DNA from 3 places in the Streptomyces sp. ID05-26A genome. Region 1 is predicted to be linked to each of the others. Evidence: riboswitches for the same ligand, from Rfam matches in the RefSeq annotation. Region 1 holds a riboswitch; each other region holds the start of a gene.
The links. A riboswitch is a leader RNA that binds a small molecule or an ion and turns the genes downstream of it on or off. The one in region 1 is predicted to bind S-adenosylmethionine.

Region 1 (3,267 bases):
CTGCCCTCACTCCTGCTGTACCTCGGCATCGGCGTGCTGCTCGGCGAGTCGGTGTTCGGCATCAAGTTCGACGACGCCGACCTCACGCAGTCGCTCGGCATCGCGGCGCTGGTCCTGATCCTCACCGAGGGCGGCATCACGACCCGCTGGAACGCGGTGAAGTCGTCGCTGTGGCTGGGCGTCGCACTGTCCACAGTGGCCGTTGTGGTCAGTGTCGCGGTGACCGGCACGGCACTGCACTTCCTGCTGGGCCTCGACTGGCGGATGGCGTTGCTGTGGGGCGCGGTGCTGTCGTCCACCGACGCGGCCGCCGTGTTCAGCGTCCTGCGCTCGCTGGGTGTCGGCGCGCGGCTCACGGGCGCGCTCGAACTGGAGTCCGGTCTCAACGACGCACCGGTGTTCATCGCCGTGGTGCTGCTGGCCTCCTCCGACCAGATCTCCTGGACCGCGCCGCTGCTGGTGATCTACGAACTGGGCGCGGGCGCGCTCATCGGTGTGGCGCTGGGGTTCCTCGGCGGAGCCGGGCTGAGACGCGCGGCGCTGCCCTCCACCGGTCTGTACCCGCTCGCCACGGTGGCGGTGTGCGTGATGGCCTACACGGCCGGCGACCTCGTGCACGCCTCCGGTTTCCTCGCCACGTACGTCGCCGCGCTGGTCCTCGGCAACGCCCGCCTGCCGCACCGCGCCGACACCCTCTCGTTCGCCGAAGGCCTCGGCTGGCTCGCCCAGATCGGGCTCTTCGTGCTGCTCGGCCTCTACGCCTCGCCGTCACGGCTGCTCGACGTGCTCTTCCCCGCGCTGGTCGCGGGCGTGGTGCTGACGTTCGTCGCCCGGCCGCTGTCGGTGGTCCTGGCCTCGCTGCCGTTCAAGGTGCCGTGGCGGGAACAGGCGTTCCTCTCCTGGTCAGGCCTCAGGGGCGCCGTGCCGATCGTGTTCGCGCTGATCCCGCTGATCCAGGGGGTCGAGGGCGCGCGGGAACTGGTCGACGTGGTGTTCCTGCTGGTCATCGTGCTGACGGTGGTGCAGGGCACGACGCTGCCGTTCCTCGCGCGGCGGCTCGGGCTCGTGAAGACGGGCGAGGCGGTGGAGGTCCAGGTCGACTCCTCGCCGCTCGACGAGCTCGGCGCCGAACTGCTGCAGGTGCACATCCAGCGCGGGTCGAAGCTGCACGGTGTCTACATGTCCGAGCTGCGGCTGCCCACGGGCGCCACAGTCTCGCTCGTGGTGCGCTCGGGAAAGAGTTTCACGCCACAACCGACGACCCGGCTGCAGACCGACGACCAGTTGCTCATCGTCACCACCGAAGAGGCGCGCGACGCCGCTGAGCGGCGCGTTCGTGCCGTCGACAGGGCCGGTCGCTACGCCAGGTGGAAGGGCGAGACCGGCGATTAGTCGGTCTGCGAGCCTTCTCACGATGTGAATCGGGTGTCGACGGGAGGATCACGCTCCGCTAACGTCGTCGGCAGGTCATGAGAGCCAGCGTCAAGCCCAAGCTTGCTGGCCGGCAACCCTCCAACCGCGGTGGGGTGCCCTTGGTGAGGACCTGGTCCGGCGCGTGGGGCGCCGGTCAAGCGCGGGCCTTCGCAAAGGGCCCCTGGCCTCGGAGGCACCTCGATGACGCTCGCGATCACCCCCGGAACCACCACCACCGTTCCGGCTGTCGTCGGCGCCGACCTGCGCGTTCCCCTGGTCACCGGAGAGCGCGTGACCTACGCCAACCTCGATCACGCGGCCTCGGCGCCCTGTCTTCAGGAGGTCCGTGACGCCGTCGACGAGCTGCTGCCCTGGTACGCCAGCGTGCACCGCGGCGCCGGGTTCGCCTCCCAGGTCTCGACCCGCGTCTACGAGCAGGCCCGCGACCGCGTCCGCCGGTTCGTCGGGGCGCACTCCTCCGACGCCGTCGTCTTCACCCGCAACACCACTGACTCGCTGAACCTGTTGGCGCGCAGCGTTCCCAAGAACACCGCCGTCGTCCTGTTCGACAGCGAGCACCACGCCGCGCTGCTGCCCTGGAGGGGCCCCCACGTTCAGCGCGTCCTCGCTCCGTCTTCGTCCGGCGCCGCAGTTGTCGCGCTGGACCGGGCTTTGGCCGCCGCCCCGGTCGGCCCTCGGCTCGTGATCGTCACCGGGGCGTCCAACGTCACGGGGGAGCTGTGGCCGGTCGCCGAGCTCGCGAAGGTCGCCCGCCGGCATGGCGCGCGGATCGCGCTCGACGCCGCCCAGCTCGCTCCGCACCGCCCGATCAACGCCCGTGAGCTGGGTGTCGACTACGTCGTGTTCTCCGGCCACAAGATCTACGCGCCCTTCGGCGCGGGAGTGCTGGTCGGCCGCGCGGACTGGTTGCAGCAGGCCCAGCCGTACCTGGTCGGCGGCGGTGCCACGTCCAAGGTGACCGACCACGGCGACCGCCTCGGTGTGGCCTGGTCCGCGGTGCCCGAGCGGCACGAGGCCGGCAGCCCGAACGTCGTCGGCGTGCACGCGCTGGCCGCGGCCTGCGAGATCCTCTCGCGGCACTGGGAGCAGACCATCGCGCACGAGCAGGAGCTGCTGGCCCGCCTGCAGGACGGGCTGCGCACCATCCCCGGCTTCCGGGAACTCGCGATCCTGACCGACGCGGACAAGGTCGGCGTCGTGAGCTTCACGATCTCCGGCTTCGACGCGGGCTTCCTCGCCGCCGCACTGTCCGCCGAGTACGGCATCGGTGTGCGCGACGGGGCGTTCTGCGCGCACGTGATCGTGGGACGCCTGGTCAAGCAGGTCGGATCGCACGAGGAACGTGCCGTGCGCGCGTCGATCGGCCTCGGTACGACGGCCGAGCACGTTGATCGTCTGGTCGCGGCACTGCGCGCTCTCGTCACCGAAGGTCCGAAGTGGACCTACGAGCAGCGCGACGGCCGCTGGGTCCCGCAGGACGACAACCGAACCCTGCCGCCGTTCCTCGCGTAGTCCCAGTAGTGGAGACTGACCTGGTGAGCGACGAGGCCGAGGCCCCGGAGAAGGCCGCTGCGAAGACCTCGAGGGAGGTCGCTGACAAGCCTGCGGAAACGCAGGTCAGCGAGCCCGAGACGGTCGCGACCCCGGTGCTGTCGGGAGAGGTTCCCGAGCCGGAGATGACGACGCCGGGGGAGAAGTCCGCCGACGCGCCGGTCGAGGCCGGGGACGCCGAGGAGGAGTTCTCGATCACCGGCTCGCTGCCGGAGCCGAAGACGAAGATCCTCGGTGTGCTGGCCGCCGGTGTGCTGGTCCTCGACGTGCTCACCAAGGTCG
Region 2 (3,267 bases), on a different contig from region 1:
ACACCCGCCAGCCGATGGTCGTCGTGGACACCAAACGCTCGTGGCTCTACGTGCTGGTGTTCCCGTTCTTCCTCACGCTGGCCGTACTGCTGGCGGCGCCGTTCCAGCGCAACCCGCTGCCGCGCTACCTGATGCGGCTGGCGTTGACCTACGTCGTGCCGGTGCTGCCGATCATGATGTTCTTCGACAGCGTGGTGTCGTTCCTGCGCATGTACGGGCGCGCGGAGTTGCGGCGGATCGTCGACGGACTGGACCGCACCGAGTCGTTCGACTGGACGATCGGCGTCGAACCCGGTTTCACCGGAACCCAGTACCTGATCGGGATTCCGCGCCGGCCGTGATCGGGCAGGTCAGCGGCGCCTGCGATCGTCAGCGGCGACTGTGCGCGGCCACGATCCGGAGCACGGCGCGCTCCAGCGCGTAGTCGGCGTCGGCCGCCACGCCCTTCACGTCGGCGTTGAGCCCCGCGACCACCTGCATCGCGTCGGCGAGCCCCGACTGGTCCCAGCCGCGGGACTGGGCCTGCGCCTTCTTGATCTTCCACGGCGGCATGCCGAGCGGCCCGGCCAGGCTGAACGGGTCGGCGCGGCCCACAGCGGACACCCGCGCGACCGTGCGCACCGCGTCCGCCAGAGCGTCCGCGACCAGCACGTGCGGCACGCCGAGCTGCATGGCCCAGCGCAGCGCCTCCATGGCACCCGCCCGGTCGCCGACGACGGCCTTCTCCGCGACGGCGAACCCGGTCACCTCGGCCTTGCCCTGGTGGTAGCGGCGGATCTCCTCAACCGTCACCTTGCCGTCGGTGTCGGAGACGAGCTGCGACGCGGACGCGGCGAGCTCGCGCAGGTTGGTGCCCACCGCGTCGATGAGCGTGGCGACGGCCTCCGAGTCGATCTTGCCGCCCGCGCGCCGCACCTCGTTGCGCACGAACGCCTCGCGATCACCCTGCTTGGTGACCTTGGCGCACTCCGTGACCGCGGCACCGGCTTTCTTCAGCTGCCCCGGCAGATCCTTGGCCGCCTTGCTGCGACCGCCGCCCGTGTGCACGACGACGAGCGTGACGCCGTCCGCAGGCGCCTTGACGTAGGAGAGCACCATGTCGGCGATCTCCTTGCTGATGTCCTGCCCGTTCTGCAGGACGATCACGCGACCCTCCGCGAACAGCGACGGACTCACCAGTTCGGCGAGCTCCGGAGCCGTGAGATCAGTCACCTGGACGCGGGTCAGATCGGCGGTCGAGTCGACCTCTCGTGCGGCCTCGAGAGCCGCCCGAACAGCACGTTCGACCAGCAACTCCTCCTCGCCGATGACGAGGTGCAGTGACTCCGGTGCGCTCACGCTCCGCATCTTTCCACGTCCCGGATCGTGGACGTTGGTGGCTGCGCGACGGACTGTTGCCGTAGCTTGGTGACCACAACTGAACACCGCTCATCCAGAGGGGCAGAGGGAACGGCCCGAAGAAGCCCCGGCAACCGGCGTCAGCGCCATGCGCAGAACCTTGTGCATAGGCATGCGCAGACGATCACGGTGCCAATTCCGACCCGTTCGATTTCGCGGGAAAGATGAGGAGATACCTCGCGATGACTGCTGTCACTGTGCCCACGAGCACGAAGTTCGACCTCGGCCCTGCCCGGGCACTGCTGTGCCGGGAGTGTGGGAATGAGACCCCTCTCGCTCCTGAGTACGCCTGTCTCGAGTGTTTCGGGCCGCTGGAAGTGGCCTACGACTTCGGGAAGATCCGGCGCGAGGACATCGAGGCCGGCCCCAGGTCCATCTGGCGCTACCGCGGCCTCCTCCCCGTTCCGTCCACTGTGGAACAGCACCCGAACACCGATCCCGGCGGCACCCGCCTGGTCGAGGCGCACAACCTCGCCAAGGCGCTGGGCGTCCGCAAGATCTGGGTGAAGGACGACACCGGCAACCCCACGCACTCGTTCAAGGACCGCGTCGTCGGCGTCGCGCTCGCCGCCGCCCGCGAACTCGGCTTCAAGGTGCTGGCCTGCCCGTCCACCGGCAACCTGGCGAACGCCGTCGCCGCGGCCGCCGCCCGCGCGGGCTGGAAGTCCGTCGTTCTCGTGCCCTCCAACCTCGAGCGCGCCAAGATCCTCATGAGCGCGGTGTACGACGGCGCCCTGATCGCCGTCGACGGCAACTACGACGACGTCAACCGCCTCGCCCAGGAACTCGCCGCGGAGAACGAGGACTGGGCGTTCGTGAACGTCAACGTCCGCCCGTACTACGCGGAAGGCTCGAAGACGCTCGGCTACGAGGTCGCCGAGCAGCTCGGCTGGCGCCTGCCCGACCAGATCGTCGTGCCGATCGCGTCCGGCTCGCAGCTCACCAAGGTCGACAAGGCGTTCCGCGAACTCGGCCAGCTCGACCTGGTCGAAGCCTCGCCGTACAAGGTGTTCGGCGCGCAGGCCACCGGCTGCTCCCCGATCTCCGCCGCCTTCAAGGCGGGCCACGACGTCATCCGCCCGGTCCGCCCGGACACCATCGCCCGCTCGCTGGCGATCGGCGCCCCGGCCGACGGCCCGTACGTGCTCGACGCCGTGCGCCGCACCAACGGCGCCATCGAGGACGTCACCGACGAAGAGGTCGTCGAGGGCATCAAGCTGCTCGCCCGCACCGAGGGCATCTTCGCCGAGACCGCCGGCGGCGTGACCGTCGCGACGGCGAAGAAGCTGATCGAGTCGGGCCAGCTCGACCCCGACGCCGAGACCGTGCTGCTGATCACCGGCGACGGCCTCAAGACCCTCGACGCGCTCGGCGACACGATCGGCCCGCGCGCCACGGTCCCGCCGTCGGCCGAGGCCGTCATCAAGGCACTGGGTTAATCACCTCCTCACGGACGCGATCTCCTTGGCTCACAGGGAGATCGCGTCCGTCTTGAGCCAGCCCGTGCGCGGGAAGCGCTGCAGGCCGTCCACCACGTACGGCCCGACCTGCTCCACAGCCGCGCGCCACGCCACAACCCGTTGCGGCCACGGGGCGTCCGCCTTGAGCGCGTTGTAGTGGTAGTCGTGCCAGACGTCCGGCGCCACCCGCAGCTCGTCGTCGAACACCCGCTCGGCGACCAGGTCGTACGCCTCCTCCGGCGTCTCCGCCTTCGTCGGCGGCAGCACATGCGTGATCACCGCTTTGTGAGTGACGGCGCGAGTACCGTCTTCGAGCGTTTCGCAGATGTAGTAACCGAAATCGGGTTTCAGTTCGTCGTGCGGCCACGGCGTCGCCGAGTAGTTCGTCTGCCACAGCGCCCACGCGAGT
Region 3 (3,267 bases), 2.6 Mb from region 1:
AGTCGGTGAACTCGACGACCTCGATCTTGAGACCCTTCTGCGCGGCGAGGTTGTCGGCCACGTACTTGAGGATCTGGGCGTGCGGAACCGGGGAGACGCCGACCTTGAGCGTGTCGGAGGCGCTGGCACCACCCGACGAGCAAGCGGACAGAGCAGTCAAACCGGTCAAAGCAACTGCGATCAGGGCAGCACGAATACGCATGACGTTCCTTTTGAGAATCTTGCTACGGGTCAGACGGAGGCGTGCCGGCGCCGGTCGGACGCACGGGCGGCACGGGTGAAACCGAACTGGATCACGGTGGTGAGCACGGCGAGCCACGCCACGGTGCTCCACAGGATCCGGTCGTTGAAGCGCTGGTAGCCCTCGCGGATCGCCAGGTCGCCGAGGCCACCGCCACCGATCACGCCCGCCATCGCCGAGTACCCGATGAGGGCGATCACGGTGACGCCGATGGCGTTGATCAGCGCGGGCAGCGACTCGCGGATCAGCACGCTGCGCACGATCCTCAACGTCGAGGCGCCCGTGGTGATCGCGGCCTCGACCACGGTCACGTGCACCTCGGACAGGATGTTCTGCACCAGCCTGCCCACGAAGGGAATCGCTCCCACGGCCAGCGGCACGATGACCGCCGTGCTGCCGATGGAGCCACCGACGATCAGGCGGGTGACGGACGTGAGCGCGACCAGCAGCACGATGAACGGCATCGCGCGGCCCAGGTCGGTGACGAAGCTGAGGATCCTGTGCACCGCGGCGTTCGGCCGCAACCCACCCTGTGCGGTGAGCTGCAGCCAGACACCTACGGGAACTCCGAGAACTGTGGCGATGACGGTCGAGACGCCGACCATGTACAGCGTCTCGCCGGTGGCTTCGAGCAGAAAGCTGAAGACGTCGGGCCAGGGTGTTGCAGACCTCACGCAGCTACTCCCTGGGGGCCCTTCAGGGACCTCTGCACCGAGCCGCCGGCCTCGCCGATCCACTCCAGAGCGGAGTCCGAGCGCTCGCCGTTCAGGCCGAGCCGGAACCGCGCGACAGGCGTCTCGCCCAGGCGCGTGAGGCCACCACCGACGATGTTCAGCTCGACGCCGAACCGGTGGGAGACCTCGGGAAGAAGCGCGCCGACCGCGGCGAACCCGACGAGCACGACGTCCGCGACGCGGTCGTAGCTGCTCTCGTTGATCGGGTTCAGGTCGACGGCGGGCAGCAGCGCGCTGCTCGTGCGACTTCCGGCGTTGTTGACCAGGTCGAGGACCTTGCCGTGTTCGACGACGCGGCCCTGCTCCAGCACAGCGACGTCATCGCAGATCTTCCGGACCACGCCCATGTCGTGCGTGACGACGAGCACGGTCACACCCAGTTCGGCGCGCGCACGGTCGAGCACGGTCAGCACGGAACCGGTGGTCTCCGGGTCCAGGGCGCTCGTGGGCTCGTCGGCGAGGAGCACGGACGGGTTGGCGGCGAGGGCGCGCGCCACGGCGATGCGCTGGCGCTGCCCGCCGGACAGCTGGTCGGGGTACGAGGCGGCCTTGTCGGTGAGCCCGACGAGGTCCAGCAGCTCGCCCACACGAGTGCGGCGCTGCGGTCCGGGCACGCCCGCGGACTCCAGCGGCAGTGCGATGTTGCCGGCCGCCGTGCGCTGACGGAGAAGCGAATCCCCTTGCGGCACAACGCCGATCTGCCGACGGGCGGCCCGCAGCGCGGACCCGTCGAGGCTGGTGATGTCGGTGCCGTCGACGCGGATCGCCCCGGAGTCGGGACGCTCCAGCAGCGCGACGCAACGGGCGAGCGTCGACTTGCCGGCACCACTCGGGCCGACCACGCCGAGCACGGTGCCGGCCTCGACGTCGAGGGTCACGCCGTTGAGGGCGCTGACACCCTGGAAGGACTTGGTGAGGTTTTCGACAGTGATCACTTCTGCTCCACGGCTGCGCGCGACGGCACACAGCCCGGTGGGGGTGTGCGCGATCGAGGTGTGCTGCTCAGGTGTGCGCCACTCTTCAGACGAGTGCGCGTCAAAGGACTTTGAGAAGGCGCCTTAGACGAGGTGGCGACGACATGCAGAAGACGAGCGACGGCACTGGTCGATGACTCGACGGCGCGTCAGCATTCGCGTGGTACCCATGGTGATCCTCCATCGGTCCTGGCGTTAGCACCTGCCCGCATCCAGCGGGTGGTTGCTGCGACGTCGTAGAGCCAGGTCTCTCAGTCGCTCCGGATGGCAAGTAAGAGTCAACCGGACGGACGTTCGGTTGCGCAAGCCAAAACCGGATTCGTTCGACAGATCACACTGATGGCCGATGGATCCCCGGCCTAGGCTTCCGCGATCCGGATGAAGTCGATCACGCTCAACTGCTCACCCCTGAGCTGGGAATCAACGCCCGCTTTCGACAGCAGTTCGTCGACTTCCGCCGAGCCGCCCGCCCAGCCCTTGAGGGCCGCTCGCAGCGTCTTGCGGCGCTGCGCGAACGCGGCGTCGACGATCTGGAAAAGCCTTTTCCGGTCCACTGTGGACAGAAGATTGTCGTGACGCAGGAACCACACCAGGCCCGAGTCGACGTTGGGCGCGGGCCAGAAGACGTTCTTGCCGATCGAGCCGGCCTTCTTCGCCTCGGCGTACCAGGCGAGCTTCACACTGGGGACGCCGTAGATCTTGTTGCCGGGCTTGGCGGCCATCCGGTCGGCGACCTCCGCCTGCACCATCACCAGACCCTTTTGCAGGCTGGGGAGTTCGGCCAAGAGGTGCAGGACCACGGGGACCGCGACGTTGTACGGCAGGTTCGCGACGATCGCGGTGGGTTGTGCCGGTAGGTCCTCTTGGGTGACTTTCATGGCGTCCTTGAGGACGACGTGGAGCTTGCCGGCGTTCTCCGGGTCCATCTCCGCGACCGTCTGCGGGAGGCGAGCGGCCAGCGGAGGGTCGATCTCGACCGCGACGACCTGTTTGGCGCCGGGGAGCAGCGCGAGGGTCAGGGAACCCAGACCGGGCCCGACCTCCAGGACGACGTCGTCCTCGGTGAGCTCGGCCGCGGTGACGATCTTGCGGACCGTGTTCGGGTCGTGCACGAAGTTCTGGCCCAGCTTCTTGGTCGGGCGGATGTCCAGCTCGGCAGCTAGACGACGAACTTCGGCAGGTCCCAGCAGGCTCACCGGTGCATTCTCGCACCAGGCCCGCGGCGGAGGTCGCAGGGGAGGAAACGGCGAAGGCCGCCCGTGGCGAACCACGGACGGCCTTCGGCGGGGGACGGAGAGAGGTTTACGGCAGGCCGAGC

Region 2: linked by a shared signal. The riboswitch ahead of thrC (threonine synthase) and the one ahead of PV646_RS01690 (aminotransferase class V-fold PLP-dependent enzyme) in region 1 are both predicted to bind S-adenosylmethionine.
Region 3: linked by a shared signal. The riboswitch ahead of PV646_RS14580 (methionine ABC transporter ATP-binding protein) and the one ahead of PV646_RS01690 (aminotransferase class V-fold PLP-dependent enzyme) in region 1 are both predicted to bind S-adenosylmethionine.

What each region holds. Positions count from the first base shown of each region.
Region 1 covers NZ_JARAYZ010000001.1:345,016-348,282, reverse strand. Annotated here, with positions in the region: gene PV646_RS01695 (potassium/proton antiporter) at 1-1,392, shown strand, start outside; SAM riboswitch class IV at 1,466-1,580, shown strand; gene PV646_RS01690 (aminotransferase class V-fold PLP-dependent enzyme) at 1,615-2,946, shown strand; gene lspA (signal peptidase II) at 2,970-3,267, shown strand, end outside.
Region 2 covers NZ_JARAYZ010000005.1:614,496-617,762, reverse strand. Annotated here, with positions in the region: gene PV646_RS37535 (hypothetical protein) at 1-341, shown strand, start outside; gene holA (DNA polymerase III subunit delta) at 370-1,338, opposite strand; SAM riboswitch class I at 1,426-1,569, shown strand; gene thrC (threonine synthase) at 1,581-2,837, shown strand; gene PV646_RS37520 (DNA internalization-related competence protein ComEC/Rec2) at 2,821-3,267, opposite strand, start outside.
Region 3 covers NZ_JARAYZ010000001.1:2,932,746-2,936,012, reverse strand. Annotated here, with positions in the region: gene PV646_RS14590 (MetQ/NlpA family ABC transporter substrate-binding protein) at 1-202, opposite strand, end outside; gene PV646_RS14585 (methionine ABC transporter permease) at 232-915, opposite strand; gene PV646_RS14580 (methionine ABC transporter ATP-binding protein) at 912-1,910, opposite strand; SAM riboswitch class I at 2,127-2,220, opposite strand; gene rsmA (16S rRNA (adenine(1518)-N(6)/adenine(1519)-N(6))-dimethyltransferase RsmA) at 2,309-3,145, opposite strand; gene PV646_RS14570 (resuscitation-promoting factor) at 3,252-3,267, opposite strand, start outside.